Regions from separate parts of the Neisseria zoodegmatis genome, predicted to be linked through region 1. Evidence: predicted binding sites of a transcription regulator. Region 1 holds the regulator's gene; each other region holds the start of a gene.

Region 1 (7,989 bases):
GCCTTTGTTGCGCGTTACATAAACGGTTTGCGCCTGTGTAGCGAGATAACCCACCACCGGCCATTTCGCCACATCGTCTTTGGCCACAAAACGGCCGGGAAACGCGGCATTAATCGCCATAATGTCCAGCCATGAAATGTGGTTGCAGATCATCATCTGCCCCTGCCCTTCTTTCGGCAGGTTGCCGTAGGTTTTGAGCTTCAGCCCGCAAGAGGCGAGCACGCGCAGCGACCACAATTGAATGGCGCGCAGTTTGCGTTGCTTGCTGTAAAAAGGAAACAGGAAAAACATTTCCAGCATGCCGTAAAGCAAACAGCCGGCTATGCAGAACAGTCGGAAAGCAGTGCGTAAGGTTTTCATATTATTGAAGTGTGTGTGCAATACATCAGCAGGCCGTCTGAATAAGTTTTAGCGAAGCCTGCATCGTTCGCTTTAGCGAATCCCTCCAGCGGGTTTTCAGACGGCCTGATGATTTATTTTAAAGTCGCGGGGCAAAACGTTGGAGATAGCGGTCGTTTAAGCGGTTGATGTCCATCAGAATCAACACGTCGGCGCAGTTGAATGCTTCATCGACGCACGGCTCGCCGCAAAACCAGGCACCGGCGTTCAAATAGCCTTTAATCAACGACGGGCAAGGAGGATTTTCAACGGGATTCAGTTCGTCCCATTTGAGGGGATTGAGCGGACGCACGCACCATTGTGCAGGCGCCAAATGCTTTTCTTTTAAAGCGTGATACAGGCCGGCCGCTTCGTGGCCGCCGTCGACGGTGCTGATGCTGCCGCAGCCGATCATAAAACGCAGGTTTTCATCGCGCATGAACTTCACCAAACCCGACCACAAAAGCATAATCAAGCCGCCGTTGCGGTAATCGGGATGGATACACGCTCTGCCCAGCTCAACGGTTTGCGGCAGAATGTCTTTCAAGGGAGAGAGGTCGAATTCGTGTTCGCTGTACCACGAGCCGACGGCTTGGGCGCCCTCTTCGGTAATCAGACGGTAACAGCCGATCACTTCGCCGGTGGCATCGTCAAAAGCTAACAAGTGGTGGCAATGTTGGTCGTATTCATCCACATCCAAACCGTCGCTGCTTTGGATGTCGGCGCCTAATTCTTCGGCAAATACTTGATAACGCAAGCGTTGTGCGGCTTCGATTTCTTGTTGGTTTTCCGCCAGTCGCACAGTCAGGCCGATTTTCGGGCCTGTGGTGTTGAAACGGCTTTTATGGGGCATATAAGCTCTCGTCGTCAGTAAGTAAGCCCGTTAGTATAACAGAGTGCTTTTGCATTTTTCCATACATAATACTGACAGTTACCGTTACTGAGGCCGTCTGAAAACACCTTTTTCAGACGGCATCCACCACCTCGCCGGCGCCAACTTTGCCCTACCTTACTCAACCGACACAGCCGCAACAATCAACCGGCCAAACCGCTCACAACCCTTTATATACAGAAAAAATCTGCTCATAATAACGGTTTTGCACCACCGCTGCACACCCGATGATTCCGCCGTGCTTTACCTATCGTTTTACACACCCAAACGGCTCGGCAGCCTTCGATCAGGCAGCGGAAAACGGCTTCGGTTCACTTTCTTTACCGGCGCGGATTTGTTGTTTTTCCGTCCACATTGTCCTGCTCACCGAGGCCGTCTGAAACCGATTACCGCACATTACCAGACTAGGCTGTCTTCTCATGAAAACTTTTCTTACCACTCGCTACCGGATACTCAAGAAAAAAATCATCCACAAACTCAATCAAACCCAAAGGCTGTCGCGCAAAACGCTAGCTTTCGGCTTTCTGCTCGCCGGCGCGGCGCTGGTGGCGCTGGTATCGCTGGCGTTTGCCAAAATGGCAGACTGGGCGCTCGAAGAAAACGCGCGACTGGTCGGCGAATATCCGTGGTTTGCGTGGGTGGCGCTGCCGCTCGGCCTGCCTTTGATTGTTTGGCTGACGCGCCGTTTCGCGCCTTACACCGCAGGCAGCGGCATTCCGCAGGTGTTGGCCTCGCTGTCGCTGCCTTACGGCGCACAAAAAACCCGGCTGATTTCGCTGTGGCAAACCATGTTGAAAATCCCGCTTACCTTTCTCGGTATGCTCGCGGGCGCGTCTATCGGGCGTGAAGGGCCGTCGGTGCAAGTCGGTGCCGCCGTAATGTCGGCTTGGGGCGCATGGTGCAAAAAACACAATATCGCCTTCAAAGGCATGCAGGAAAACGATTTGATTGCCGCCGGCGCGGCAGGCGGTTTGGCCGCTGCTTTTAATGCTCCGCTGGCCGGTGTGGTGTTTGCCATCGAGGAATTGGGGCGCGGCATACTGTTGCGCTGGGAACGGCAGATTTTCATCGGCGTCTTGGCGGCCGGTTTCATTCAGGTGGCCATTCAGGGCAACAACCCCTATTTCTCAGGCTTTCACGGCACCGAGTTGGACGACATGCTGATTTGGGTCTTGCTGAGCGCACTGGTGTGCGGCGTGGCCGGCGGCCTGTTTGCCCGCATGCTGTATAAAGGTGCGGCGGCCTTTTCGCCCGAAAAATACCGCGGCTGGATACGCCGCCATCCCATTATGTTGGCCGGCGTTATCGGCGTACTGCTGGCCGCGCTCGGCACGATTTATCAAGGGCAGACATTCGGCACCGGCTATCACGAAGCTTCCGATGCCTTACGGCGCATGTATGACGCCCCCTTCGGCGTGGCCGCAGCCAAATGGCTTGCCACCGTGCTGTCTTACTGGGCGGGCATCCCCGGCGGCATTTTCACACCCTCGCTCACCGTCGGCGCGATGATCGGCCAACACATCGCCCAATTTGCCGACCTGCAAACCGGCGTCAACGTTTTGGTATTAATCTGCATGACCGCCTTTTTAGCCGCCGCCACGCAATCCCCGCTCACCTCCAGCGTTGTCGTGATGGAAATGACGGGCGGACAGAATCTGTTGTTTTGGCTGTTGATTGGTGCTATTTTTGCATCTCAAGTGTCGCGCCAGTTTTCACCCAAGCCGTTTTACCATGCGGCAGGCGCACGTTTCCGGCAGCGTGTTCAGGAAGAATATGCCGCCAAACAGGTCGATATTAAGGAGAACCGATAAATGGCAGTGAATCTAAAAGAAAAATACGCAGCAGAATTACTTACCGTAGACGGCGCGCAGGTTTTTATCGGGCAGGCAGGCGTGAAGAAGGCCGCCCATGACGATTTAACGCTGATCGTGTTAAACACCGACAATACCGTCGGCGCGGTATTCACGCAAAACCGCTTCTGCGCCGCCCCCGTGCACATTGCCAAAGAACATCTGTCCAACGAAAACGGTATCCGCGCTTTGGTTATCAACACCGGCAATGCCAACGCCGGCACAGGTCTCAAAGGCCGTGAAGATGCCGTAACCGTTTGCCGTGCCGTCGCCAAACAAATAGGCTGCGAACCGGAGCAGGTGCTGCCCTTCTCCACCGGCGTGATTCTCGAGCCGCTGCCCACCGCCAAAATCGTCTCCGCACTGCCCAACGTAAAACCCGCACATTGGAACGATGCCGCGCGCGCCATCATGACCACCGACACCGTGCCGAAATCCGCCAGTCGTGAAGGCAGAATCGGCAACAACCACACCGTGCGCGCCACCGGCATTGCCAAAGGTGCGGGCATGATTTGCCCCAACATGGCCACCATGCTCGGCTTTATCGTGTGCGACGCCAACGTATCCCAGCCCGTGCTGCAAATGCTCACACAAGAAATCGCCGACCTCTCGTTCAACGCCATCACCGTTGACGGCGACACCAGCACCAACGACAGCTTCGTCATCGTAGCCACCGGTAAATGCGGCCAAAACGAAATCGACAATATCGCCGACCCGCGTTACGACCAACTGAAAGAGCTGCTCGGCAGCCTTGCACTCGAATTGGCGCAAGCCATTGTGCGCGACGGCGAAGGCGCCACCAAATTTATTACCATTCATGTGGAAAACGCCGCCAGCCGCGAAGAAGCGCGCAAAGTTGCCTATTCCATCGCGCATTCTCCTTTGGTAAAAACCGCGTTTTTCGCCTCCGACCCCAATCTCGGCCGCCTGCTTGCCGCCATCGGCTATTCCGGTTTGGAAAACTTCGATACCGACAAAGTACGCTTGTGGTTAGGTTCCGCTTTGGTTGCGGAACACGGCGGCAGAGCCGAGAGCTACACCGAAGAAGCCGGGCAGATGATCATGAACCAAGACGAAATTACCGTGCGCGTCGATCTGCAACGCGGCGGCGAACAGGCCACGGTTTATACCTGCGACTTATCGCATGATTATGTGTCGATTAATGCCGACTACCGCAGCTAATTAAACACAAATGTTTTGAAATAACATGAGGCCGTCTGAAAAAATTCAGACGGCCTCATGTTATTTCATGACTTCGTAAACATCACAACGCATGTGCGCAACCCGACACCATTTGTTTCAAGGCATCAGGCTGGAGGATGCGGATATGCTTGTGCTCCACCAAAATCAAACCTTCCTGATGGAACTTCGACAAGGTTCGGCTTACCGTTTCCAGCTTCAACCCCAAATAGCTGCCAATCTCCTCGCGCGACATACGCAAAATAAAATCGTTGGCCGCAAAGCCGCGGGAATACAGGCGGTTGGACAAATTCAACAAAAAAGCCGCCAAGCGTTCTTCGGCGCGCATATTGCCCAACAACAGCATCACGCCCTGATCGCGCACGATTTCACGGCTCATCATGCGGAAGAAATGGGTTTGCAGGCTGGGGATTTTCTGCCCCAACTCTTCCATATGAGCAAAAGGCAGTTCGCACACTTCGCTGTCTTCCAAAGCAACCGCATCACAACTGTGCGTATGGGAGCAGATACCGTCCATACCGATCAGCTCGCCCGACATAAAAAAGCCGGTAACCTGATCACGCCCGTCTTGGCTGGCGATGGTCGTTTTAAAAAAACCCGTGCGGATGGCAAAAAGAGAGCTGAAAGCATCGCCCGCGCGAAACAGGCATTCGCCTTTTTTCAATTTGCGGCTTTGACGGATCACGGCATCAAGTTGGGCAAACTCGGCCGGCATCAGACCTACGGGGAGACACAACTCACGCAGAGAGCATGTCGAACACAATGTTTTCATCTGGTTTGGTACAGTATGTGCTGGCATACCCGGTTAACCTTTATTCATAAGCAGCGTGTGATATTACCCCGACTAATCAAATATTGACTCGCATCAAGGCACGTTGTCGATAACTTGCTTATTCTAGCAAAATACCCTTATTTTGCCTATGGATCAAAAATAACGGCTAAAGCTTCACTTAACCGCGCCTACACCGTACAACAAACAGGCTTTAAACAACACACGAAACCACACATGAATACCATCAATATCGCCATTGCCAACCAATCGCCCGAATTCGACCGTAACCTGATCGCATCGCTGCCTTCCAGCGGCCCGCGTTATACTTCCTACCCCACCGCCGACCGCTTTCACAGCGGCTTTGATGCGCAAGAATACATTCATTCGCTGGATATGCGCCAAGCGGGCAGCCCAAACCAACCGCTGTCGCTGTATATCCATATTCCCTTCTGCAACACCATCTGCTATTACTGCGGCTGCAACAAAATCATCACCAAAGACACATCCCGCGCCGATGCCTATATCGAATATCTGGAAAAAGAACTCAACCTGCTGGCACCGCACTTAAACGGCCGCCATCCGCTGATACAGCTGCACTTCGGCGGCGGCACGCCCACTTTTTTGAATGACGGACAACTTGAGCGCGTTTTCGGCATGATCCGCCGCCATTTCGACTTACTGCCCGACGGTGAATACTCGATTGAAATCGACCCCCGCAAAGTCAGCCGCGAGACCGTGCTGCATTTGGGCAGGCTCGGCTTCAACCGCATGAGCGTCGGCATTCAGGATTTCGACCCCGAAGTACAAAAAGCCGTCAACCGCATTCAAACCGTCGAAGAAACCAGAGAAGTGATCGAAGCCGCCCGCGAAGCCGGATTCAAATCGGTGAGCGTGGATTTGATTTACGGCCTGCCGCATCAAACGCCCGAAAGCATCAAGCCCACCATCGACACCGTGCTCTCGCTCAATCCCGACCGTTTGGCGCTTTACCACTATGCCCACCTGCCCCACATTTTCAAACCGCAGCGGCGCATCGATACCGCCGCCGTACCCGACAGCGAAGCAAAACTCGATATCCTGCAATATGCGGTGCAAACGCTGACGGCGCGCGGCTATGTATTTATCGGCATGGATCATTTTGCCAAGCCCGAAGACGAATTGTGCATCGCCCTGAAAGAAGGCCGTCTGCAACGCAACTTCCAAGGCTATTCGACTTATGCCGACTGCGACCTCATCGCCATCGGCGTTTCTTCCATCGGCAAAATCGGCAATGCCTACGTTCAAAACGAACGCGACATCGAAGCCTATTACGCCGCCATCAACGCAGGCCGCCTGCCGGTGATGCGCGGCTACCGTCTCAACAGCGACGACTTATTGCGCCGCGACATCATTCAAGATTTGATGTGCCGCTTTGCGCTCGAATTTGAAACCTACGAACGCGCGTTCGGTATTTCGTTTGCAGATTATTTCCGCGAAGAATGGGCTGATTTGCAGCATTTGGCCGAACTCGGTTTGTTGCAGCTGCGCGCCGACGGGCTGACGGTTACGCCGAAAGGCCGGTTTCTCATCCGCAACATCGCCATGGTGTTTGACTACCATCTGCGGCATAAAGAAACAACGGCACAATACTCGAAAACGGTTTAAGCGCATCCACCTGTTGAGGCCGTCTGAAAAGCCACAGGCCGGGCATAATCGGCAAAGGTTCCCTCGATCCGTATTCAAAGCCAATCCCCCTGCGCAAGCTGTTTTCTGTTTGGCCGATATTTAAACGAACCTGCTTGGCGGGTTTCAGCGGAGCCTGCCTGCTCGCTTTCAGACGGCCTCAAACTTTTGAGGCCGTCTGAATTGTGCAAGGCTTCCGGTGCCGTCTGAAAACGCGGAAAACAGCGATTGATTGAAAAGACGGTGTTTTTCGAGCAGAATGTTTCTTTTTTCCGCATGATTTATGGAACAACTCGAGTTCTTCGCCATCCCCAGCCCCTGCATCGGCGTTTGTGAAGCCAACAGCAAAGGCTATTGCAAAGGCTGCCTGCGCAGTCGGGAAGAGCGGCTGTATTGGCAGAAGATGACCGACACGCAAAAGCACCAAGTCATGCGCTTGATTGCCATGCGCCGCAGCAAATTGCAAAAGGCAGCGGGAGACAAGCATACGGAAGTTGAATTACCCGACCAGATGGGCTTTGATTTTTAAGGCTTTCTCATCACAAAGCCATCTCGGTTTGGCGAAACATAACCGTTGATGCCCAATCCTAATCTATCGAACCCGGCTCCCAATACTAAAGGCCGTCTGAAAACTTTTCAGACGGCCTTCTTCATCGTTATCGAATCAGTCAAACGAAATATGTAATCTCAATTAATTCCGTTCTGCGGCAATCGAACCATCCACCTCGATTTCCACGCGGCGGTTGGCTTGCAGGCAGCTGATGAGTGCTTCGCGGTTGCTGTTTTCCGCACATTGCTTCACCGGCTCGGTTTCGCCTGCGCCGGAAGCATGCACCACTTTGGCGGTCACGCCGTTTTTAATCAGATATTGGCGCACAGTTTCGGCGCGGCGGGCGGATAAAGCCAGATTGTAATCGTCGGCACCCAAGTAATCGGTGTGCCCTACTACGCGCACGCTGCGCAACTGGGCTTTTTTCAGCTTCTTCACCAGTTTGTCCAACTCGGCACGGCCTTCAGGCTGCATATTGTCCAAATCGCTTTTGTCGAAAGCAAACAGCGCATCCGTCGATACGGTGTAGCGGGTGGAGGACGTTTTTTTGCCTACACCGCCGGCCTGATACGGGCAGACGGCGTTTTCAGGGTCAACCGCTTTCCAATGGAAGCTGCGGGCGTATTTGTGTTTATCGTAAAGGATTTTGAACTGGCAGGTCGTTATCCCGTCGGTGCCTTGGCCG
Region 2 (7,989 bases), 290 kb from region 1:
AGACACCGTACCGGCTTCGGTATTGGGTTTGGACAGCCGTAACCACACCCTCGGCCACCGCTTCTTGAGCAGCGGCGACATCGTATTCCCGAATGCCGACAGCTATGCCGAAAAAATGCGCCATGAAGGCAAAGTGATTCCTTCGTTTGCCGAACGCAAAGCCGCCATTCAGACGGCCTTAAACGAACAAGCAGGCCGTCTGAATGCCACCGTTGCCGCCGACGAAGCCCTGCTCGACGAAGTCACCGCACTGGTGGAATGGCCGGTGGTATTGGAAGCGCAGTTTGAAGAACACTTCCTCGCCGTGCCGCAGGAATGCCTGATTCTCACCATGCAGCAAAACCAAAAATACTTCCCGCTGCTCGATCAAAACGGCAAGCTGATGAACCGCTTCCTGCTGGTTTCCAACCTTCAAGCCGAAGACCCGAGCCACATCATCCACGGCAACGAACGCGTATTGCGCGCCCGTCTCGCCGATGCCGAATTCTTCTACAAGCAAGACCAAAAAGCCACTTTGGAAAGCCGCTTGCCCAAACTGGAAAACGTGGTGTACCACAACAAACTGGGCAACCAAGCCGAGCGCATCAGCCGCCTGATGAGCATCAGCGGCCACATCGCCAAAGCATTGGGGGCCGACGTTGCCGTTACCGAACGCGCCGCCCGCTTGGCCAAAGCCGACCTCGTTACCGAAATGGTCGGCGAATTCCCCGAACTGCAAGGCACTATGGGCAAATACTACGCCCGCTTGGACGGCGAAAGCGAAGAAATCGCACAAGCCATCGAAGCGCATTACCAACCCCGTTTCGCCGGCGACGACTTGCCGCAAAGCACAACCGCCACCGCCGTGGCGCTGGCCGACAAACTGGAGACCCTCGTCGGCATTTGGGGTATCGGCCTGATTCCCACCGGCGACAAAGACCCCTACGCCCTGCGCCGTTCCGCACTGGGCATCTTACGCATGTTGATGCAGCACGATTTGGACATCAACGACCTGCTTCAGACGGCCTACAACAGCTTCCCGCAAGGCAAACTCGCCGACAACACCGTTGCCGAAGTCGCCGAATTCATGCAGGCGCGTTTGGCCGTGCTGCTGCAAAACGACCATCCGCAAGACATCGTCGCCGCCGTATTGGCCAAACAACCCAGCCGCCTGAACGATCTCGCTGCCAAACTGCAAGCCGTGGCCGCGTTCAAACAACTGCCCGAAGCCGCCGCCCTTGCCGCCGCCAACAAGCGCGTGCAAAACCTGCTCAAAAAGGCCGATGCCGAATTGGGCGCGGTAAACGAAAGCCTGTTGCAGCAAGACGAAGAGAAAGCCCTGTTCACCGCCGCACAAGCCCTGCAACCGAAAATCGAAGCCGCATTGGCCGCCCAAGATTTTCAGACGGCCTTATCCGCCTTGGCTTCGGTGAAGCCGCAAGTGGATGCCTTCTTCGACAATGTGATGGTAATGGCCGACGATGCCGCCGTAAAACAAAACCGCCTGAATCTGTTGAAACAACTGGCAGATTTGATGAACGCCGTGGCAGATATTACCAAGCTGGGTGAATAAACCAAGCCAATGATTCGGCTAACTTGCTGAAACTTTCAGTCAGCAAATTTTCGTCATACCTCGGCCTTTACCGGGTATGACGAAATGTTTTATCAATGCCGTCTGAAAATCGTACAGCCAAGCAAACCCGGCACGAAAATAAATCCCATTCATTATGTAGCGGTGAACCTGGTACAATCCCACCATCTGAGCAACGGCCAAACCTTGCCCTGCCCCATCACGAGCTATTGAAAACACCAGCCAATCAAAAGGAAAAACATGAGCATTAAATCGGACAAATGGATACGCCGTATGAGCGAACAACACGGGATGATTGAGCCGTTTGAGCCGAATCAGATTAAAGAAATCGACGGTAAAAAAATCATTTCCTACGGCACCTCAAGCTACGGCTACGATATCCGTTGCGCCAATGAATTTAAAATTTTTACCAACATCAACAGCACGATAGTCGATCCCAAAAACTTCGACCCCCGAAACTTCGTTACCGTTGAAGACGATTTCTGCATTATCCCACCCAATTCTTTTGCCTTGGCGCGCACGGTTGAATATTTCCGCATCCCGAGAAATGTGTTGACCGTATGCTTGGGCAAATCCACCTACGCCCGCTGCGGCATCATCGTGAACGTAACGCCTTTCGAGCCTGAATGGGAAGGCTATGTTACGTTGGAATTTTCCAATACTACCCCTCTTCCGGCCAAAATCTACGCCGGAGAAGGTGTGGCTCAAGTTTTGTTTTTTGAGAGCGATGAAGTGTGCGAAACTTCCTATAAAGACCGCAACGGCAAATACATGGGCCAAACCGGCGTGACTTTGCCTAAAACTTAAGAGAACAAACAAGCAGCTTGGGCGAAACTTTTTCGCCATCCAAACAATAAGGCCGTCTGAATATTTTCAGACGGCCTTATTGTTATGATTTGGAATCCGGATAAAACAATGAAGATTTGTTTTCTTCATATTCTTTTTGTTTTTCAGGATCTTTAAATTTCACTTCCAGCAGATTTTCACGGCTGAACGTGTGTTTAATCTTCTGCTTGATTTGGGGGCTTTCCTGAACATAGTAGATACCGCCCAGCAAGGCAGCCGCCACTACAAAAACAGTAATACGCATGATTCCCTCCTTTTTGAAGTTTTACATTCACTTTTCATCTATACGACAGGAAGGATAAATCGAATGACATAACTGCAAGCTGATTATCACTCAGGCGGTTCGGATTGCACACAGGCGGAAAGAAATCAACGTAAGTAATTATTTTAATGATAAATATTTTATCTATCCAAGCACAAACTTCCCTATGCAGACATTCTTAACACTTGCAAATGGATTGAATAAAGCTATTGTTTTTCACTCACTTGGCCGATTGGCTATGTTTCCGCACTCATACCGAACACTTTAATTTTTGAAACGCAGTAACTTCATAGAAGGTTGACCTGCATCAAATACCGATAATGATTTTTATCTATAATGTGCCTTAAATCTAATAACGAATATTACTGGGAACACATTATGGAACTACTCAACGAATTATTTGAATCGCCGGTAGGCATCATGTCTTTACTGACGATTGTGTTTGTTATCGTAATTGCAACTGTTTTATTCTTCTGGGTTAAAAAGCAAGCTGATAAATCCGGAAACTAATTTTTTTTCATCTCTTTCCTCTTGATGTGTGTGTGTTTGGGTGTGGCGGTCTGCCACCCCTTTTTTTTGGCTTTTTGACCGCTTACACACTATTTTTCGGCTTGCTGATTCCTTCAAACATCAAGATGCTCAAACATACCTATTAATTAATAGATTCAGGCCGTCTGAAAATTCAGACGGCCTGATATGTTAATGCGTTTAAATGAGAAACCAATACACGCAATTTAAAACGATGGAGGAAAGGTTCCCGAAAATTATTTGGCCAATGCCGACAGCAATTTGTCGTGAATACCGCCGAAACCGCCGTTGCTCATCACCAAGATGTGATCACCACTTTGCGCGTGGTGGATAATCTCCGCCATGAAAGCGTCGAAATCACGGTTTACATACAATTTGTTTCCCAACGGAGCAAGTGCTTCGGCCACATCCCAATCCAGCCCGCCGGCGTAGCAGAATACATGATCCGCTTCTTTCAGACTTTCTGGCAAAGCGTCTTTCATCGTGCCAAGCTTCATGGTGTTCGAACGCGGCTCCAACACGGCCAAGATGCGCCCGCTGCCTACCTTTTGGCGCAAACCGGCAACGGTTGTGGCAATCGCGGTGGGGTGGTGGGCAAAATCATCATAGACGGTTACGCCGTTCACCACGCCTTTGGTTTCCATGCGCCGTTTCACATTTTTAAATTGGCTTAGTGCTTCACAGGCCGTCTGAATGTCCACGCCGGCGTGGCGTGCCGCCGCAATAACGGCCAAAGCATTCATGCGGTTGTGTTCGCCTATGATTTGCCAAGCGACACGGCCTGCTTTTTTACCTTCAAACAACACATCAAACGAGCCGTCTGAATCAACCTCTCCGATTTGCCAGTTGTTTTCGCCACCAAAAAACTCCACCGGTGTCCAACAGCCTTTCGCTAAGGTATCGCGCAAACTTTGTTCCGTACCGTTACATGCAATCAAGCCTTCAGACGGCACGGTACGCACTAAATGATGGAACTGGGTTTGAATGGCGACCAAATCGGCAAAAATATCGGCGTGATCAAACTCCAGATTGTTCAGAATACAAGTGCGCGGGCGGTAGTGTATAAACTTGGAACGCTTGTCGAAAAACGCCGTATCGTATTCATCAGCCTCCACCACAAAAAAAGGCGATTTGCTGTGCGGATCCTGCTCGGGCGCTTGCGGCAAACGGGCGGACACGCTGAAATTTTGAGGTACGCCGCCAATCAGGAAACCGGGCGCCAAGCCTGCGTATTCCAACACCCAAGCCAGCATGGAAGCCGTGGTGGTTTTACCGTGCGTTCCCGCCACGGCCAGCACCCAATGATGGTGCAATACGTTTTCAGCCAGCCATTGCGGGCCGGAGATATAAGGCAGCCCTCGGTTTAATACCGCCTCTATCACATCCATGCCGCGCTTGGCCACATTACCGATCACATACACATCCGCTTGAAACGTATCCAACTGGGCGGCATCGAAACCTTCATGCACATCAATGCCGAGTGCTTTAAGCTGGGTGCTCATCGGCGGATACATCTTGGCATCGCAGCCGGTTACTTTAAATCCTGCCTCTTTGGCTATCGCCGCCACGCCACCCATAAAAGTGCCGCCAATGCCGATAATGTGTATGTGTTTCATGATAAGGGTTCTTAACAAAAAGGCTTATTATATAGTGAATCGCTGCCCTGCCGATATATGCGTCTGATAAAGAAACGGATACCCGCCCATTTTTTATTCCGAAAGCGGATACTTGATTTTCAGACGGCCCGCACAATGCAGCCGGCACACAACTGCCAAACGGTCGAAAAAAACTTCTATTCGCATCATGCTTGCCGGTTTATTTGAAAAACACACCGCCGCTTTAAATTTTTCTCGCACAACTTTACATAAATCAGTATGATACCGTACATGTTGATATTTTATTGACTGCAAATAACCTGCTTCGATACGTTTTTTAAACAAAAGTCGTTTCACAGCCGATTTCTTTTTAAAAGCCGAATCAAGCAGCCGTGCGCCGGAACAGGCAAATGCCCGTCAAACCATCCGGCAGTAAAACACATTTTATTCTTCACGAGGTACGATTGTGTCTGATTCAAATCAATCCAAGCGCGAAACCTTCTCGAGCCGACGGGCATTTATGTTTGCCGCCATCGGTTCGGCGGTAGGTTTGGGCAACATCTGGCGTTTCCCTTATGTTACTTATGAAAACGGCGGCGGCGCGTTCATCATCCCCTACTTGGTCGCCTTGCTGACTGCGGGTATTCCCCTGCTGTTTTTAGACTACGCCTTAGGCCACCGCAACCGCGGTTCCGCACCTTTGGCTTTCCGCCGCGTCAATAAAGCCTTCGAACCTTTCGGCTGGTGGAACGTGCTGACCAACGTCATCATCTGTATCTACTACGCCGTCATCATCGGCTGGGCAGCCAGCTATACCTATTACTCGCTAATCGGTGCATGGGGCGCAGACCCGCAGGCATTCTTCTTTAAAGACTATCTGCAAATGGCCGACGGTGTGTCTTTGGGCTTGGATTTCGTTGCCAAAGTAGCCGGCCCCTTGGTAGGCGTGTGGGTTTTCACCCTGCTGATTTTGGCTTTGGGCGTACAAAAAGGCGTGGCACGCTCTTCCAGCTTCTTCATGCCTTTGTTGATCGTGATGTTCTTAATCATGGTCGGCATTTCGCTCACTTTGCCGGGCGCAGAAAAAGGTTTAAACGCGCTCTTTACGCCGGATTGGTCTAAACTTTCCGAGCCGAGCGTATGGGTAGCGGCATACGGTCAGATCTTCTTCTCGCTGTCTATCTGCTTCGGCATTATGATTACTTACTCTTCTTACCTGAAGAAAAAATCCGACCTCACCGGCACCGGCTTGGTGGTAGGCTTTGCCAACAGTAGTTTTGAAGTATTGGCCGGTATCGGCGTATTTGCCGCATTGGGCTTCATGGCTGCCGCCAACGGTAAAGAAGTGAGCGAAGTGGCTTCTTCCGGCATCGGTTTGGCCTTCATCGCTTTCCCCACCATCATCAACCAAGCGCCTTTCGGCTCTTTGATCGGCGTGTTGTTCTTCAGCTCGCTGGTATTCGCCGGTATTACCTCTATGATTTCCATCGTAGAAGTGATCATCGCCGCCGTGCAAGATAAGATGAAACTCGGCCGCGTAACCGCTACGTTTGCCGTATGCGTACCCATGATGGTAATTTCCACCCTCCTCTTCGGCACCACCACAGGCTTGCCGGTATTGGATGTGATGGACAAATTCGTGAACACCTACGGTATCGTTGCCGCCGGGTTCCTGTATGTATTGGCGATTGCCGTCAGCAAAAATCTGCCGGTTTTGCGCGACCATATCAACTCCGTTTCATCGTTCAAAGTCGGCCCGATTTGGTATGCCTGCATCGGCGTAACCATCATCATCTTGGGTTACATGCTGTTTAAAGACACCTCTGCATTGCTGGAGAAAAACTACGAAGGCTACCCGGATTGGTTCTTAAACGTGTTCGGCTGGGGTATGTCGCTGGCGCTTATCGTATTGGCCATCGTGTTGTCGTTGATGCCGTGGAGAAAAGAAGAGCCTTTTAATCCTGATAACAACCAAGGAGAGAAAGAATGAGCAGCACCGCCATCATGATGCTTGTGATAACGCTGGCTATTATTTGGGGTGGATTCATCATTTCGGTAATCCGTTTACCTAAAGAATAAAGCATTTGTTTGATGTAGCAAAGGCCGTCTGAAAAAATTCAGACGGCCTTTTTATTTAGAATGCTTGAGACAAATCAGAATGTATTACGCCTTACCCGTGCTGCCGAAACCGCCTTCTCCGCGCTCGCTGGCGGCAAATTCATCCACCACTTTAAACGAAGCCTGAATCACCGGCACGATAACCATTTGGGCAATTCGTTCGAACGGCTGAATGGTAAACGCTTCCTTACCACGGTTCCACACCGACACTTTCAGCTCACCCTGATAATCCGAATCAATCAAACCCACCAGATTACCCAACACGATGCCGTGCTTGTGGCCTAAGCCCGAACGCGGCAGCAGCATAGCAGCATAAGCAGGATTGCTTAAGTGAATCGCCAAACCTGTCGGCACCAAAAAGGTTTCGCCGGGTTGCAACTCCACCGCCTCATCAATGCAAGCACGCAAATCCAAGCCGGCAGAACCGGGGGTTGCATACGCCGGCAACTGCTCGGCCATTTTGGGGTTTAAGATTTTCAATTCCACTTCTGTTTGCATGATATATCCGTCGCGAAAGTTAAAACGAAGTCATTATACACAAAGGCCGTCTGAAATTTTCAGACGGCCTCCAAGATACCAACCTTCAATCAAGCAAACGGATGCTGCAATACGATGGTTTCTTCACGGTCGGGGCCTGTGGAAACAATCGCTACCGGCGCGCCGCACACTTCTTCGATGCGTTTCAAATACGCTTTGGCATTGGCGGGCAATTTGTCGAACTCTTTCACGCCGAAAGTAGATTCCGTCCAACCCGGCATGGTTTCGTAAATCGGCGTACAACCCGCTACGGCATCTGCACCGAAAGGCAGGATGTCGGTTTTGCTGCCGTCGGGCAGTTGGTAGCCGGTACAGATTTTGATTTCTTCAATGCCGTCCATCACATCCAGTTTGGTGATACACATGCCGGAAATGCCGTTTACTTGAATGGAACGCTTCAAGGCGGCGGCATCAAACCAACCGCAGCGGCGGGCACGGCCGGTTACCGAGCCGAATTCATGACCGCGCTCGGCCAACCCTGCGCCGATGTCATCAAACAATTCAGTGGGGAACGGGCCTGAGCCGACACGGGT
Region 3 (7,989 bases), 920 kb from region 1:
TCGCGGTATTTTTGGTTTTCGGCGGTAAGCTCGTCGATTTTATTTTGCATTTCGTCGGTAACGCTCTGAATGCGGCCCTGCATTTCGTTTTTGAGGTTGCTCATTTGTACCATGAGGGCTTCGCTCAATTCGTCGACGGCAGCCTGGTGTTCGTTTTTTTGCTGTTCTTGTGCCATCTGGTGCCGGGTAATTTCGCTTTTCAGGCGGGCGATTTCTTCTTGATGGCGTCTGTTTTCGCCCAGCTGGGTCTCAAATTTCTGTACCAGCTGGTAAACATTGATTTCGAGTTTTTCCAGAGATTGATTCATTTTTCGTACCGCTCGGTTGATATGGAGGCAAGCATAGTAGGGATAAATGGGGCTGTCAAATAAGGCCGTCTGAACGTAATGTTTTTCAGACGGCCTGATGTTCTTTTATATATTTGACGGTTTATTCGAATCGGGTTTCGCGTTCCATTAATCTTTCGACAACCTGACGGGCGTTCAGTTCTTTGCGGAGAAGCTGGAGCAGGGTGTGGGTAATGGGCATGTCGATTTGGTATTTGCAGGCGGTGTTGAATACTTCTTCGATGGTGCTGACGCCTTCGGATACGTGGCCGATTTCTTTTAATACTTGATGCAGCTCTTTGCCTTCTGCCAAGCCTAAGCCGACTCTGCGGTTGCGGGAGAGTGCGCCGGTGCAGGTAAGAATGAGGTCGCCGATGCCGGCAAGCCCCATCATGGTTTTGGGTTGTGCGCCCATGGCGACGGCAAGACGGGTGATTTCGGCGAGGCCGCGGGTTACTAAGGCGGCGCGGGCGTTGAGGCCGTATTCGAGGCCGTCTGAAATACCGGTGGCAATGGCCATGATGTTTTTAACGGCACCGCCTACGGCAACGCCGATGATGTCTTCGCTGCCGTACAGACGCAATACGTTGCTGTTCAGACGGCCTATCAGTTCTTCAGTCCACGCTTTGTTTTCTGATGCCAATACAACGGCGCAGGGAAGTTGCTTGGCTAACTCTTGGGCAAAACTGGGGCCGGACAGGACGCCGATTTTGTCGTTGTCGGGCAAAACGTCTTTAACGACTTGGAAAGTCAGCAAGCCTGTATCTTGCTCGAAGCCTTTGCAGGCGGTCAGTATGGGGAGGTGGGCGGCGTTGTGTTCTGCCAAGAGTTTGACGCTGTCGCGCAGGCCGGCTACGGAGGTAACGATTAATACCAGTTCGCTATCTTTTAAGGCTTCTTGTAATTCGGTATGGACGCTGAGTGTGTCGGGAAAGGTGAAGCCGGGGAGATAGCGTTTGTTTTCTCTTTCTTGTCGGATGGTCTGCATGTGTTCGGCATTGCGCGACCATAATGATATGCGGTGGCCGTGTTGGGCGAAATGTAGGGCGAGCGCGGTTCCCCAAGAGCCTGCGCCGATAACGGTGATATTCATATGGGTATTCTCATTGTTGGAATGGGGCTAACTTTAAAACAATCATGGCGGTGGTGCAAGCTCGGCGGGGAAGGGGATCGGCGGGTAAAACACGGGTATGGGCGGGAATATGTTTTAGATAAGTGCTATCGGCATTATTGGCAAATGTTATGGTGTTTTGAAAGTTGATTTTAAACAAATCAGCAAAAAATGATCGAGTTTATACTCAAGCCGGTTGTGGAAATATGTTGCGACCACTCATTTAAGTTAAAACAAAAATATCAATAACCATAATATCTTTGGAAGGAACCACCATGAAACATGCTATGAATAAAAGCGGCATCGTTCTTGCTGTATTGTTGGCTCTTGCTGCCTGCGGAGAAAAAGCGTCCGAACCTGCCGCTTCCGGTGCTGCTTCTGCTCCTGAAGCGTCCGCTCCTGCTGCTTCTGCACCGGCTGTGGATAACAGCAATGCTTCTGCAGAAGACAAGGAATTGTTGAAGCAGGCTCAAACCTTGTTCCAACCGCTGCCGGACGAGGCTGAAATGCAAAAGGCACATCCTTTTACGCCTGCACAGGTTAAGTTGGGACATCAATTGTGGTACGAACCGCGTTTGTCTAAAGGCAATACGGTAAGCTGTAACTCATGCCACAACTTGGCGACGGCAGGTGTGGACAATCTGCCGACCAGCCCCGGTCATAAAGGCAGCTTTGGTGTGCGTAACTCGCCTTCTGCATTGAACGCGGCTTTGTTGGGCAGTCAATTCTGGGACGGACGTGCGGCAACGGTTGAAGAGCAGGCCGGCGGCCCCTTGCTGAACCCGGTTGAAATGGCCAACGCCGATGAAGCGTCTGTTGAGAAGAAAATTGCGGCAATTCCCGAATATCAGGCTTTGTTTAAAGAAGCTTTCCCTGACAACGGCGGCGCGGTTTCCTTTAAAAATATTACCCATGCGATTGCGGCTTTCGAGCGCACGCTGTTGACGCCGACCAAGTGGGATGATTATCTGAAAGGCAATATCAATGCCTTGAACGAAACGGAGCGCCAAGGTGTACGTTCGTTTATCAATAACGGCTGTATTGCCTGCCACAAAGGTGTGACGCTGGGCGGCGATACGTTCCAAAAATTCGGTTTGGTGAAAGGCCCTTACTGGCAATTTACCGGCAGCAAAAAGCATGACGAAGGCCGCTTTGAAGTAACTAAAGCGGAAAACGACAAGTTTGTATTCCGCGTGCCGGGTCTGCGTAACGTGAGCCGTACTTATCCTTATTTCCACGACGGCAGCGTGTGGGAATTGGATAAAGCGGTCAGTATCATGGGCGAGGCTCAATTGGGTAAAGAATTACCGAAAGAAGAGGTGGAAAAAATTGTGGCATTCTTGAACACCTTGTCGGGTTCCGTTTCCGACTCTGCGCGTACTGTGCCGGAGCTGCCGGTTTATTCTGAAGCCGATAGCCGTCCGAACAATCAATAAAACGCAGTTAAGATAAGTTTGAGGCCGTCTGAAAATATTTTAGCGAAACCCGCAAAGCTTGTTTTCAGACGGCCTCAATCGTTTTTGCTCGGTTGTGTTGTTTTACAAGCCGGCAGCTGCTCTCAATGCAGGCACTTTGTCGGTGCGTTCCCAAGTAAACTCAGGCTCTTCGCGGCCGAAGTGTCCGTAGGCGGCGGTTTTGCTGTAAATCGGACGTTGCAGGTCGAGCATTTGTACGATGCTTTTCGGGCGCAGGTCGAAATGTTCGCGTACCAATTTAATCAGTTCTTCTTCGTTCAATTTGCCCGTGCCGAAGGTGTCGATGGAAATCGAGGTCGGTTCGGCAATACCGATGGCGTAGGAAACCTGCACTTGGCATTGGGTGGCCAAGCCTGCGGCAACGATATTTTTGGCCACATAGCGGCAGGCGTAAGCGGCGGAACGGTCGACTTTGGTGGGGTCTTTGCCGGAGAATGCGCCGCCGCCGTGCGGAGCAGCACCACCATAAGTGTCGACAATGATTTTACGGCCGGTTAAGCCGCAGTCGCCTTGCGGGCCGCCGATGACAAAACGGCCGGTGGGGTTGATCAGATATTTGGTTTCTTCCGTGAGCATGTCTTTCGGCAACACGGGTTTGATGATGTGCTCGATAACGGCTTGGCACAGCTCTTCGTGGCTGATTTCGGGGGCGTGCTGGGTGGACAATACTACGGTGTCGATGCGTTTTACTTTGCCGGTTTCGGCGTCATAAACGCAGGTAATTTGCGCTTTGGCGTCGGGGCGCAACCACGGCAGACGGCCGTCGCGGCGCACTTCGCTTTGGCGCTGCATCAGGCGGTGGCTGTAATAAATGGCAAACGGCATCAGCGTGGGGGTTTCGTCGCAAGCGTAGCCGAACATCAAACCTTGGTCGCCTGCGCCTTGGTTTAAGTCCAAGCCTTCGCCTTCGTTCACGCCTTGGGCGATGTCGGGAGACTGTTGGTCGTAGCACATCATGACCGCGCAGCCGTTGGCGTCAAAGCCCAGCTCGGAAGAGTTGTAGCCGATGCGTTTGATGGTTTCGCGCGCTACTTTGATGTAATCGACGTGTGCGGTGGTGGTCACTTCGCCGGCCAGTACGCACAAGCCGGTGTTGACTAAGGTTTCGGCAGCCACGCGGGCAGTCGGGTCTTGCGCCAAAATGGCGTCAAGAATGGCATCGGAAATCTGGTCGGCCACTTTGTCGGGATGGCCTTCCGATACCGATTCGGAAGTGAATAAATATTCGCTCATGGGGGGAGTGCTTTCTTGAATAAGGAAGCCGCACACCGGGCCGGGGCGGCAGTAGAAAATAAACGGTGCGATTATAGCAGAGAACGCCGGTTTGGGGCGGCGCGTGCCGTCTGAAAAACGGCAGCGGCATGGGCGGGAGATAAAATGCTTTTTACGGTGCGGAAGGTTTGGCGCGGGCTTTTTTCCATTACAATAGCGTTTTTATTTCGCCCGCTTGTCCGCTTTATGCAGAAACTGATTGCCTTGATTTTCCGCCTGCTGGCCGCGCTGCCGTTACCGCTGCTGCATACTTTTGCACGCGCGGCGGGTAGTTTGGCGTTTCGTTTTTCGGCGGACAACCGCGAGCGTATCCGCAAGCATTTGGAGGTTGCCGGCATCCGCGCCGATGACCGTATGATTAAAGCTGTGTTGCAGGAAACAGCCAAAGGCGGTTTGGAACTGCCGGTGGCTTTTTTCAGACGGCCTGAAGAAGTGGCGGCGCTGTTTAAAGAAGTACACGGCTGGGAACATATTCAGACGGCCTTGGACAACGGCGAAGGTCTGTTGCTGATTACGCCGCACATCGGCAGCTACGATATTGCCGGCCGCTATATCAGCCACCGTTTGCCTTTCCCGCTGACTGCGATGTACAAGCCGCCGAAAATCAAAGCGTTTGACGCGGTAATGCAGGCGGGCAGGGTGCGCGACAAAGGCCGCACGGCACCGACTTCTATTCAAGGGGTCAAGCAGATTATCAAGGCTTTGAGAGCGGGGGAGGCAACCATCGTGCTGCCCGACCATGTGCCCGATCCGCGGGAAGGCGGCGAAGGCGTTTGGGCTGAATTTTTCGGCAAACCCGCTTATACCATGACACTGGCGGCCAAGCTGGCTCAAGTAAAAGGCGTGAAGGCATTGTTTTTCTGCGGAGAACGCCTGCCTGAAGGGCAAGGATTCGTGCTGCACATCGAGCCGCTTCAAGGCGAGTTGAACGGCGATAAGCAGCATGATGCGGTCGTGATCAATGAAAACGTAGAATATTGGGTGCGCCGCTTCCCCGAACAATATCTGTTTGCCTACAACCGTTACAAACATCCGGCAGGCGCGCCGCCGCCTCCTGATGCCGTCTGAAAAGGCTGTCGAACATGACTCAACCCCATACCCCGAAACGTATTTTGATTATCAAGCTGCGGCATCACGGCGATGTGCTGCTGACCACGCCGGTGGTCGATCAAATCAAACATGCGTATCCCGATTGCGCCGTCGATATGCTGGTGTATCAGGAAACCGCCGATATTTTGCGCGGCAACAGCCAAATACGCCGCATCTTCACCATCGACCGCCAATGGAAAAAACAAGGTATCCGCCGCCAGCTGTCGCACGAAGCTGCGCTGTTTGCCGATTTGAAAGCGCAGCGTTACGACTGGGTGTTCAATCTTTCCGACCAATGGCGTGCCGCCGCCGTGGCCAAATTGTGCGGCAAACGTAGCGGCAGCCTCCGCTACGGTAAGCGCGACAATGCCTTGTGGCGGTTTTGCCATAGCGAATTGAACGAAGACCTCGGTCATGCCCATCATGTTGTGCAAAACCATCTTGCCGTGCTGCGCCCGCTGGGCTTGCAGAGTAGTTATCAGCCGAAAGTGCGCATGGAAATCGACGCCGCCGCGCGCGAATCGCTGCATGCCAAGTTAACGGAACGCGGTTGGCAGGGCGAGGCGTATGTGCTGATGCACCCCGGTTCGCGCTGGCAATTCAAATGTTGGAACAACGATAAATACATCGAATTGCTGCAACGCTTGTTAAACAGCGGTCGGAATGTGGTGCTGACCGCCGCGCCCGACGCGGAAGAACAAGCTATGTTGGACGAGATTACAGGCCGTCTGAATATACCCGCAGGCGTTCAGCTATGGCAGCTTTCGGGTTGCTTGAACTTACGCGAATTGGCTGCAGCGATTGACGGTGCGGAACTGTTTATCGGCGTGGACTCCGTTCCCATGCACATGGCCGCCGCACTCGACAAGCCGCAGGTTGCCTTGTTCGGCCCGAGCTGGGTCAGTCGTTGGCGGCCTTATTCGGATAAGGCTTCGGTAGTGTGGGCAGGCGATTTCGGCGAACTGCCGCATCCAGACAGCATCAATACCGATGATAAAACCCGTTTACTGTCGGCGATACCGGTGGATGCCGTGTGGAATGCCGTGCAGGAAAAGCTGAAGCCTGTTGGCGGGAATCAACACGCGGCCGTGTGATGTTTAGGCCTATTTCGGCACAATTTTATTCCGCTTAAGGGGCAGTGCTTTAGATTGATACCGCAGTACGGTATAATCGGCGCCGCAAAGACGAGAATTATCCTGCCGCACGCATTTCATCTTCATCCTGTGCCCGAACAATAATATATAGTTACAGTGAGCCGCCCCATGTTAGTTTGCAATCCCTACGAAATCATCATTCACGGCACCACCAGCAACGGAAAAGTGTTCCGTCCGAGCGACTGGGCGGAACGGCTGTGCGGTATTTTGTCATCGTTCGACAAGGGCAACCGGCTTTCTTATCACGAATGGGTACACCCGATTTTGGTCGATAAAATCCGTTGCGTGGCGGTGGACAAAAAGCTGGAAGAAATCAATCCGGCGATGTTCCGCTTTTTGATGGACTTTGCCGCCGACAACGATTTGCGTGTGATGGATTGCCAGTCGTTGATGGACGAACAGGCGGCGGTCAAAGAGCCGGCACAACAGCCTGCCGCACCTGCTCCGGCTGTTGAAGCTGCCGTAAAAGAAACTGCCGAAGCACAAGCCAAAGCCGATACTGATGCGGAACATAGTGTGTTGCGTGAAATCGGCGAAGAAGAAACCGCCGTCGCCTTCGCTGCTTTGAGCGTTCTGCGCACCATGCACAACGATGTTTCCCGCTTTGTCGAACAGATCAACCACTATCAGCGTCCTCAAGGCTACCGTTTGCTGGGTATTTTTGAAGAAGGTAAAACCAATGCCGTGGCCGTCTGCGGTTTCCGTGAGCAAACCAATTTAGCCAGCGGCCGCCATATCCATATTGATGATGTGGTTACGATTCCGCAAGGACGCAGTAAAGGCTATGCCGCGCGCTTGTTGGCTGAGGTGCAGAAGATTGCCAGAGAAGCAGGTATTTCAAAAATCCATGTGCAGTCGGATGTCGGCAGTGAACGCACTCCGGCTCACCGCTTGTATTTTGAAAGCGGTTTTGAAATCGACGCCTTCCATTTTGTGTGCAAAGTAGATTAAGGAATTCGAGATGAAAACAGTTTATCTGACCATGCTTGCCGTATTGTTGGCTGCGTGCGCCCAGTCCGGCTCGGGGCAGCAGGAAATATACGGAGAAATCAAAGGCGGTGTGGAAACATCGCATACCCGTACAAGCCATTAAGTCTATTAAGTAAAGAAGGCCGTCTGAAAGCTCACCAAGTTTGCTTTCAGACGGCCTTAATCGTTTTAGGCTTGGAAAAACAACGAAGCAGGCATGATTGCTTTTGTTTCCCCATATGAAAAAATCCTCCGAACACATTCTGTACAAGAAGCATTCGGAGGATGGTTTTATGTGTCATACAGGTTGTCGCGGATAAAGATTTCAACCTGCATGTTTATTCAACAAAAACTTAGATAATGCCTTCGTTATTGGTCGGCAGGGCAGCGGTATCGTAGCTGGCTGTTGCGTAGCCGGTGTCAACGCCTTGTGCGCTCAAGGCTTTGTCGATAGCTGCGGAATCCCACACGCTGCCGTCGTCGAAGTTGAATTCTTCGATACGGTAGGCAGAGCTTTCAAACCATTTCACAACAGTCAGAATGTCCGACTCATTGGCTTTGATGGTCAAGTCGTTACCGTTACGGCTGAATTC
Region 4 (7,989 bases), 770 kb from region 1:
AACTAAGCCTACCAATACCAGAGGTACGGCGATAACGTGCAGAGCGAAGAAACGGTTCAAGGTAACGTCGGATACGTTGAAGTCGCCTCGAATCCAAGTAGACAAATCAGGACCGATTACGGGAATGGCGGCAAACAGGTTAATAATTACCTGCGCACCCCAGAACGACATTTGACCCCACGGCAACAGGTAGCCCATAAATGCTTCGGCCATCAAAGCCAAGAAAATCAATGAGCCGAATACCCATACCAATTCGCGCGGTTTCTTGAAAGAACCGTAAATCAGGCCGCGGAACATGTGCAGATAGACCACCACGAAGAACATAGATGCACCGGTAGAGTGCATGTAGCGGATGATCCAGCCGCCCGATACGTCGCGCATGATGTATTCCACGGCGGTAAAGGCTGCGGGAAGGTGGTATGAATTCAGGTTGCCGTCGGGCTTGTAGTTCATGGTCAGGAAGATACCGCTGACGATTTGAATGACCAGCACGAGCATGGCCAGCGAACCGAAGAAATACCAGAAGTTGAAGTTTTTGGGCGCGTAATACTCGGTTACGTGCTCTTTCATCATTTTAGACAAAGGGAAACGTGCGTCTACCCAGCCTAACAATGATTTATTTTCATTATTGGTTTGGTTTGCCATGATAAGTCCCTTTATTTGTCGTCGCCTACCAGAATGGTGGTGTCGCTCAGGTATTTGTAGGGCGGAATAATCAGGTTGGTCGGGGCGGGAACGCCTTTAAACACACGGCCTGCCAAGTCGAATTTGGAACCGTGGCACGGGCAGAAGAAGCCGCCTTTCCAGTCTGAACCCAAGTCGGCAGGTGCCACGTCGGGACGGAAGGTTGGTGAGCAGCCCAAGTGTGTACAGATACCGATGGCTACAAAAATATTGGGCTTGATGGAGCGCATTTCGTTTTTGCAGTATTCGGGCTGCTGTTCTACTTCGGATTTGGGGTCGGCCACCGCGTTGTTGAGTGATGCGAGGTCTTTTTGCTGCTGCTCCGTGCGGTTCAGCACCCAAATGGGTTTGCCTTGCCATTCGGCGGTAACCAGCTGACCGGCCTCGATTTTGCTGACGTCCACTTCAACGGGCGCACCGGCTGCCTTGGCTTTTTCGGAAGGGAAAAAGCTGGCAAGAAACGGGGTGGCAACGCCTAAAGCGGCCACTCCGCCTGCACCGGCGGTCGCCAGCGTCAGAAAGCGGCGGCGGCTTTGATTGATTTCTTGATTTTCCATTATTCAGTCATCCTAATTAAGGGGAATACCGAGCCATTAAACTCTTTAATTCTACCTGATTTTATAGGGATACTTAAAGCGTTATTTAAAATAAGGTAAAAATTTTGGAGTGTTTTTTGATTTTATGCGGGGTTTTGTTCGTCAAAAAATACGGTTTCGATACCGAATTGCGCTTGTATGGCTTCGCCGAGGGCTTGGATGCCGTAACGCTCGGTGGCGTGGTGTCCGGCGCTGATGAAGGCGGTGCCGGTTTCGTTGGCAAGATGGAACTGTGCTTCTGAAATTTCGCCGGTGATGTAAACGTCGGCGCCTTCGTCTATGGCCGTCTGAAAAAATCCTTGTGCGCCGCCCGTGCACCAGACGATGTTTTCTATCACGCGGGTTTCTTCGCCGACGGCAACGGGCACCCGACCGAGTTTTTGATGGAGTTCGGCATTGAGTTCGCCGAGTGTTTTGGGTGTTTTCAGACGGCCTGCATTGAGTAGGTTTTGTTCGCCAAACTGTTTGTCGAGCGTCCAGCCCATGCGTGAGGCGAGTTGGGCGTTGTTGCCGAGTACGGGGTGGGCGTCGAGCGGCAGATGGTAGCCTGCCATGTTGATTTCGTGTTTGAGCAGGGTGGCGATGCGGTCTTTTTTCCAACCGGTAATGGTAAGGGGTTCGCTTTTCCAAAACATGCCGTGATGCACCAGCAGCATGTCTGCTTGCTGGCTGACGGCGTAGTCGCAGGCGGCTCGGCTGGCGGTGACGGCGGTAACGATTTTGCGGATGTCGCTGCGCCCTTCGACTTGCAGGCCGTTGGGGGCGTAGTCTTTGAAGAGGGCGGTTTGCAGGGTTTCATCGCACCAGTTTAGGATGGCGCGGCGGGTGTTTGCCATGGCGGTGTTCCTTTATGTATTGCGTCGGTATTTGAAGCGGTGTTGTTTGTTGATGGGTGTTTGATAGGTTTTAACGGGTAAGGGGTGCGTTGGTTTGGTCAGGTTTTAGGTGTGTATTTTACCGTAATTTGGGTGGACGTCGTTTTGGGTGCTGCGGCGCGGATGCAATATACAAACCTATCTTGCTCGGCTACAATCGAGGCCGTCTGAAACATTATTTTAATAAAGGAAGCCGACATGACCCGTATGGTTCACTGCATCAAGTTGGGCAAGGAAGCCCCCGGTATGAAATTTGCTCCGCTGCCCAATGCGTTGGGTAAGCGTATTTTTGAAAATGTGTCGCAAGAAGCTTGGGACGCTTGGACGCGCCATCAAACGATGTTGATCAATGAAAACCGTTTGAGCTTGGCCGACCCGCGCGCTCGCGAGTATTTGGCGCAGCAGATGGAAAACTATTTTTTCGGCGAGGGTGCCGATCAAGTGCAGGGTTATGTGCCGCAAGAATAATGTTTGCGGTAGAAGTATCCGAAAGGCCGTCTGAACGTATGTTCGGTACGGCTTTTGTTGTATTCAGACGGCCTGAGACTTTTATAAAAACCTATCTACCTGCGGATTTTTGCGCTGTGTGCTTGCCCATATGATATGTCTGCGCTCGCTCTGCTGTGGCTGGCACTTCCCTGTATTTTGGCGCAAAGTTTCAGGTTGCCCTGCTTTGAAAAACCGCTTGGAAAGCAGGTTTGAACAGACTTTTGCAGATTTGATACAAAACAATAAATAAAGCAAAAACGGCGCAACTTAAATGCTTGGCGCAGGTCTGTATGTTATAAAGGTTTCATGCCGCAAAACAACAGCGTTTTTCCACAATCCGAGGAGGTTAGCGATGTATCAACGTATTATGGTTCCCGTAGATGACAGTACGGCTTCTTTGTATGCTTTGAAAGAAGCGGGCAAACTGGCCAAGCAGCTTGGTGCAGTCGTGTTGGCTGTGCATGTGGTGGACTTGGGTCAATTCAATTGGGGTGCGCCGGGATATACCGATGCCGCTGCCGTGCGCAAGGCGGTGGAAGAAGCGGGGGTGAAAGTGTTGGAGCGTGCCAAGCAAGAGCTGGACGGGCTGGGCGTGGAGCATGATGCCCTGATTATGGAAAGTGCGGGCGATAAGATTGCCGATCTGCTGATTGAGCAGGCCGGCATAGAGCGTTGCGACTTGATTGCGATGGGCACGCACGGCTTTTCGGGCTTGATGCACTTGTTGATGGGTTCGGTTGCCGAAGGCGTGGTGCGTAAGTCGGATATTCCGGTGTTGCTGGTGCGGCGTAAAGACGAAGATTGATGAAGCAGCCGGAGACCTTTGCAAAACTCTCATCTGCGGCGCATTTCTGCGTTGCGCGCTGCTCGCTCGTTTGCCTATCTATACGATATGTCTGCACTCGCTGTGCTGCTACGCCTTGAACTGCATCCACATCTGAGAGTTTTGCAAAGGTCTCAGCCGGATTTTGGCTTTTTTTAAAAGCGGTTTGCTTGGAATTTGGCATGTGAAAACGGGCGGATGATTGATCCGCCCGTTGTTTTTGTATGCTTGCCTGTTGTCGCCTTTTTTCAGACGGCCTCAAAACGGCTGTGAGCTAATTGGCCTCTATTTGGCAAGATTTTCCGGCTCTTCTTCTTTATTCATGTTTTTCAAAAGTTTTTCGACTTTTTCAGGGTCTTCGTTGCGCATCAGGCGGGCGGTTTCGTTTTCCAGATCCATCGTATTGCTGTGCAGTACGATGTCTTTTACCGACAGCAAGTTGTTGGTGTTCATGGAAAAACGGCGCAAGCCCATGCCGAGCAGCAGGCGGGTGAAGGTGGTGTCGCCGGCCATTTCGCCGCACACCGACACGGTTTTGCCCATGCGGTTGGCGGTGCGGATAACGTGCTGGATGAGTTTGAGCACGGCGGGGTGGCCGGGTTGGTAGAGATAGCTGACGGCATCGTCGCCGCGGTCAACCGATAAAGTGTATTGGATCAAGTCGTTGGTGCCGATGGAGATGAAATCGACGTGCTTGAGCAGACTGCCGACGGTGAGCGCGGCGGAGGGGATTTCAATCATGCAGCCGACGGAGACTTCGCCAAAGGGTTCGTCGCGTTCGATCAGTTGTTTTTGTGCGGTTTCGAGATGGACTAAGCACTGCTTCAATTCGGAAATCGAAGCGATCATCGGCCACATCATTTTCACGGGGCCGTGCACGGCGGCGCGGAGGATGGCGCGCATTTGGGTGCGGAACATCACGGGTTCTGCCAAACACAGGCGGATGCCGGTGAGGCCGAGCGCGGGGTTGGTGCTGCCGTTGGGCGAGCTGTTTTGGCCGAACCAGCGCGGGTTTTTATCGACGCCCAAGTCAACGGTGCGGATGGTCAGGTTTTTGCCTTTGAGCTTTTTCACGAAATGGCTGTACACCTCGTATTGCTCTTTTTCAGACGGCATGGTGTCGCGGTTGAGGTAGAGAAACTCGCTGCGGAACAGGCCGACGCCGTCTGCGCCCATATTGTGTACCGATTTGATGTCGTCGGCGGATTCGATATTGGCGAGCAGTTCGATGTTGATGCCGTCTTCGGTGGTGGCGGCGGTTTTTTTGATTTTGTTGAGTTCGCGGGTGCGGGCGCGGTATTCGCGGGCACGGGCGCGATATTCGGCCAGTACGGTTTCATCGGGGTTGATGATGAGTACGCCGTTGATGCCGTCCACCACCACCCATTCGTTTTCGCTGATGAGCTTGCGGGCGTTGTGCAGGCCGATAACGGAAGGGATGTTGAGGCTGCGGCCGAGAATGGCGGTGTGGCTGGTGGAGCCGCCGGCGTCGGTAACGAACGCGGTTACGCGCTGTTCTTTGAAAAAGACGGTGTCGGCGGGGGAAATGTCGTGCGCCACCAATACGGTGTCTTCCAAAAGGTCGGTGGTGTCGAGCGTTAATTCGTTGCCTTGTCCGGCCAGATTGTTGTGCAGGCGCTCTACCACTTGCAGCATGTCTTGCTTGCGGGCGCGCAGGTAGGCGTCGTCGATTTCGTCGAACTGGGCGGCCAGTTTGTCGGTTTGCAGTTTCAATGCCCATTCGGCGTTGATATGCTGCTCTTCGATAATATCTACCGGTTCGCGCGACAGGGTAACGTCGGTGAGTAGCATCAGGTGCAGCGAAATGAATGCGCCCAATTCGGTGGGGGCGTTTTCGGGAATGGCGCTGCGCAGCTGCTCCAGCTCTTTGCGGGTGGCTTTAACGGCGGCATCGAAGCGGGCGGTTTCCGCTGCAACTTCCGTTTCATCCAAGTCATACTGCGGCACTTCGTCCATGCCGCGTGTAATCAGGTGGGCGCGGCCGATGGCAATGCCTTTGCCTGCGCTGACGCCGTGCAATACGATGGACATATTATTCGCCTTCGCCGAAATAATCGTTGATCAAACCGACCAATGCCTGCATGGCCGCTGCTTCGTCGGGGCCGTCGGTTTCCAGTTCGATCACCGTGCCTTTGGCGGCGGCCAGCATCATCAGACCCATAATGCTTTTGCCGTTGACGCGGCGGTCGTTGCGGCTGACCCACACTTCGCTTTGAAACTGCCCGGCGGTTTGAGTGAACTTGCTGGAAGCGCGGGCGTGCAGGCCGAGTTTGTTGATGATTTCAATCGATTGTTTCAGCATCGGAACCGTCCTTGTTATACGGGGTGGTTGTCGGTGGTGGTGATGTCGAGAATGCCGTTGATGGCGGCTTCTTTAACGCATTGGGTGAAAGCGGCCAAGTCGGTGGCTGTCGGCGAATAGTTGGCGGCTTTGATCATCATGGGGGCGTTTAGGCCGGTGAGCATGGCGGTTTGCCCGCTTCTAACCAGTTTGCGTGCGGCGTTACAGGGTGTGGCGCCGAAAATGTCGGTCATGATCAGCACGCCGTCGGCACAGTGCAAATCTTCAACCATGCGGTTGGCGCGGTTGATGATGCTTTCGTGGTCTTCATCGGTATGCACGCCGAGAATGCGGATGTTTTCGGGCGTTTGGTCGAAAAAGAAATGGCGGGCAAGGCTTTGGTAGGCTTCACCTATGGCTTCGTGGGTAATGATCAGCAAACCTATCATGGTGTGTCCTGTGTTTTGTGTTCGGGCTGCGGCGACCGGTGTTTTTCAGACGGCCTCTGTCGGGTTGTTTTAATGGCCGCAGCGTGATTCGCGCAAGGGTTTATTCCTGATGGTCGCGCAGGGCGTAAACCGCGCCGAGATTGCGCCACGCGCCTGCTGCGTCCATGCCGTAGCCGAAAACGTAGCGGTCGGGCACGTTGATGCCGATGTAGTCGGCGGCGATCGGTTTTTCTTTGACGATCAGTTTGTTGGCGAAAACGGCGGTGGAGCAGGATGCGGCACCTAAATCCAATACCTGCTGTTTGATGGCGGCCATGGTGTGTCCTTCGTCGAGAATGTCGTCGAGAATCAGCACATGGCGGCCGGCCACGCTTTCTTGGGGCGCGCGCAACCAGTTGAAATTGCCGCCCTTGAGTTTGTCGCCGTAGCGGGAAACGTGCACATAGTCGAAATCCAGCGGAAAGTGCAGCAGCGGCAGAAGCTGGCCGGTAAATACTACGGCACCGCCCATCACGGGCAGAATCAGCGGATATTTGCCGCCCAAGTCTTCGGTGATTTCTCCGGCCAGGCGCAAAAGTTCGCGGCGGCAGGCGTCTTCGCCGAACAGAATTTCGGCGTTATCGAGCATGGATTGTGTGTGCAGGCGTTTGGTTTCAATGTCCATAAGGTCATTCTAAAACAGAGTAGTCAAAACCGTATTATATAGTAAGCCTTGAAAAACCACTCAATATTACCGGATGCGGTTTTTTGCCCGGCAGAGCGGGCAGGAGGTGCAGAGGCCGTCTGAAACGATGGGTGCGGGTATAGTGAAGGCTGAAATATTTGACTATAATGCCGATTTTTTTCAGACGGCCTGTCCACCATGCACGACCCTTATCTTTATCTGGAAGACCTCGATTCCGCCGCCACGCAGCAATTCGCGGCCGATGCCCATGCCGAAACCCAAGCACAATTTACCGATGGCGAAGCCTTCGCGCGCACCGTGGCCGATATGGTGAAGCAGTTGCAAGACCCGCGTCAGATTGCGTTTTGCCAAGAACACCGCGCCCGCATGTATCACTTCCATCAAGACGACGAATACCCCAAGGGCGTTTATCAGGTGTGTACGGCGGCATCTTACCGCTCCGGCTATCCCGATTGGTACAATCTCTTTTCGGTGGCCGATTTCGACGACATTCTCGGCGACGACGTGTATCTCGGCGGCGTATCGCATTATGTCGAAAAGCCCAATATGGTTTTGCTCAACTTAAGCCGTGCGGGCGGCGATACGGCCTACACGCTCGAATTTGATTTGGATACCGGCAAAATCGTCGAAGGCGGCTTCCACTTTCCCGCCGGCAAAAACCACATCTCGTGGCGTGACGAAAACAGCGTGTGGGTTTGCCCCGCGTGGGACGAACGCCAAACCACCCAAGCGGGCTATCCGCGCGAAGTGTGGTTGGTGGAACGCGGCCAAAGCTTTGAAGAAAGCACACCCGTTTACTGCATGGATTCAGACGGCATGATGGTCAGCGCATGGCGTTACCTCGATGCCCAAGGCGCGCCGATCGATTTAATCGAATCTTCAGACGGCTTCTATACCAAAACCTATCTGCAAGTAACCGTCGATGGCGAAACCCTGCCGCTGAACCTGCCTGCCGACTGCGAAGTTTCCGGCTATCTCGCCGGACAGCTCTTACTGCACTTGCGTAGCGAGTGGAAACGCGCCAACCAAAGTTATCCCGCCGGCAGCTTGGTGGCGGTAAAACTCAACAAAGGCACGCTCGGCGCG

What was found. The regulator FNR, encoded in region 1, switches genes on or off when oxygen is low (the NO sensors DNR and NnrR bind a similar motif). The targets are predictions, from matches to a motif close to TTGATNNNNATCAA.
Region 2: a site for FNR is predicted at 2,976-2,989, ahead of CKV66_RS09925 (DUF3149 domain-containing protein). Genes of this name have one in related genera too.
Region 3: a site for FNR is predicted at 1,584-1,597, ahead of CKV66_RS03540 (cytochrome-c peroxidase). Genes of this name have one in related genera too.
Region 4: a site for FNR is predicted at 2,874-2,887, ahead of CKV66_RS02875 (universal stress protein). Genes of this name have one in related genera too.

The regions. Positions count from the first base shown of each region.
Region 1 is NZ_LT906434.1:2,397,555-2,405,543, forward strand. It holds gene CKV66_RS11305 (lysophospholipid acyltransferase family protein) at 1-360, opposite strand, end outside; gene CKV66_RS11310 (GNAT family N-acetyltransferase) at 479-1,231, opposite strand; gene CKV66_RS11315 (chloride channel protein) at 1,690-3,081, shown strand; gene argJ (bifunctional glutamate N-acetyltransferase/amino-acid acetyltransferase ArgJ) at 3,082-4,302, shown strand; gene fnr (fumarate/nitrate reduction transcriptional regulator Fnr) at 4,385-5,119, opposite strand; gene hemN (oxygen-independent coproporphyrinogen III oxidase) at 5,327-6,736, shown strand; gene CKV66_RS12255 (hypothetical protein) at 6,811-7,032, opposite strand; gene CKV66_RS11335 (DUF1289 domain-containing protein) at 7,038-7,283, shown strand; gene CKV66_RS11340 (OmpA family protein) at 7,446-7,989, opposite strand, start outside.
Region 2 is NZ_LT906434.1:2,108,840-2,116,828, forward strand. It holds gene glyS (glycine--tRNA ligase subunit beta) at 1-1,552, shown strand, start outside; gene dcd (dCTP deaminase) at 1,811-2,377, shown strand; gene CKV66_RS09920 (hypothetical protein) at 2,460-2,660, opposite strand; gene CKV66_RS09925 (DUF3149 domain-containing protein) at 3,057-3,188, shown strand; gene mpl (UDP-N-acetylmuramate:L-alanyl-gamma-D-glutamyl-meso-diaminopimelate ligase) at 3,443-4,822, opposite strand; gene CKV66_RS09935 (hypothetical protein) at 4,916-5,158, opposite strand; gene CKV66_RS09940 (sodium-dependent transporter) at 5,268-6,791, shown strand; gene CKV66_RS09945 (methionine/alanine import family NSS transporter small subunit) at 6,788-6,880, shown strand; gene dut (dUTP diphosphatase) at 6,965-7,417, opposite strand; gene CKV66_RS09955 (adenylosuccinate synthase) at 7,507-7,989, opposite strand, start outside.
Region 3 is NZ_LT906434.1:765,432-773,420, forward strand. It holds gene CKV66_RS03530 (hypothetical protein) at 1-308, opposite strand, end outside; gene CKV66_RS03535 (NAD(P)H-dependent glycerol-3-phosphate dehydrogenase) at 430-1,419, opposite strand; gene CKV66_RS03540 (cytochrome-c peroxidase) at 1,713-2,873, shown strand; gene metK (methionine adenosyltransferase) at 2,976-4,145, opposite strand; gene CKV66_RS03550 (lysophospholipid acyltransferase family protein) at 4,371-5,252, shown strand; gene rfaQ (putative lipopolysaccharide heptosyltransferase III) at 5,267-6,367, shown strand; gene CKV66_RS03560 (GNAT family N-acetyltransferase) at 6,536-7,378, shown strand; gene CKV66_RS12735 (hypothetical protein) at 7,389-7,520, shown strand; gene CKV66_RS03565 (calcium-binding protein) at 7,750-7,989, opposite strand, start outside.
Region 4 is NZ_LT906434.1:618,551-626,539, forward strand. It holds gene CKV66_RS02855 (cytochrome b) at 1-645, opposite strand, end outside; gene petA (ubiquinol-cytochrome c reductase iron-sulfur subunit) at 657-1,241, opposite strand; gene CKV66_RS02865 (Nif3-like dinuclear metal center hexameric protein) at 1,364-2,116, opposite strand; gene CKV66_RS02870 (oxidative damage protection protein) at 2,354-2,623, shown strand; gene CKV66_RS02875 (universal stress protein) at 2,997-3,449, shown strand; gene CKV66_RS12455 (lipoprotein signal peptidase) at 3,468-3,626, shown strand; gene ptsP (phosphoenolpyruvate--protein phosphotransferase) at 3,753-5,519, opposite strand; gene CKV66_RS02890 (HPr family phosphocarrier protein) at 5,521-5,790, opposite strand; gene CKV66_RS02895 (PTS sugar transporter subunit IIA) at 5,805-6,218, opposite strand; gene CKV66_RS02900 (hypoxanthine-guanine phosphoribosyltransferase) at 6,319-6,882, opposite strand; gene CKV66_RS02905 (prolyl oligopeptidase family serine peptidase) at 7,081-7,989, shown strand, end outside.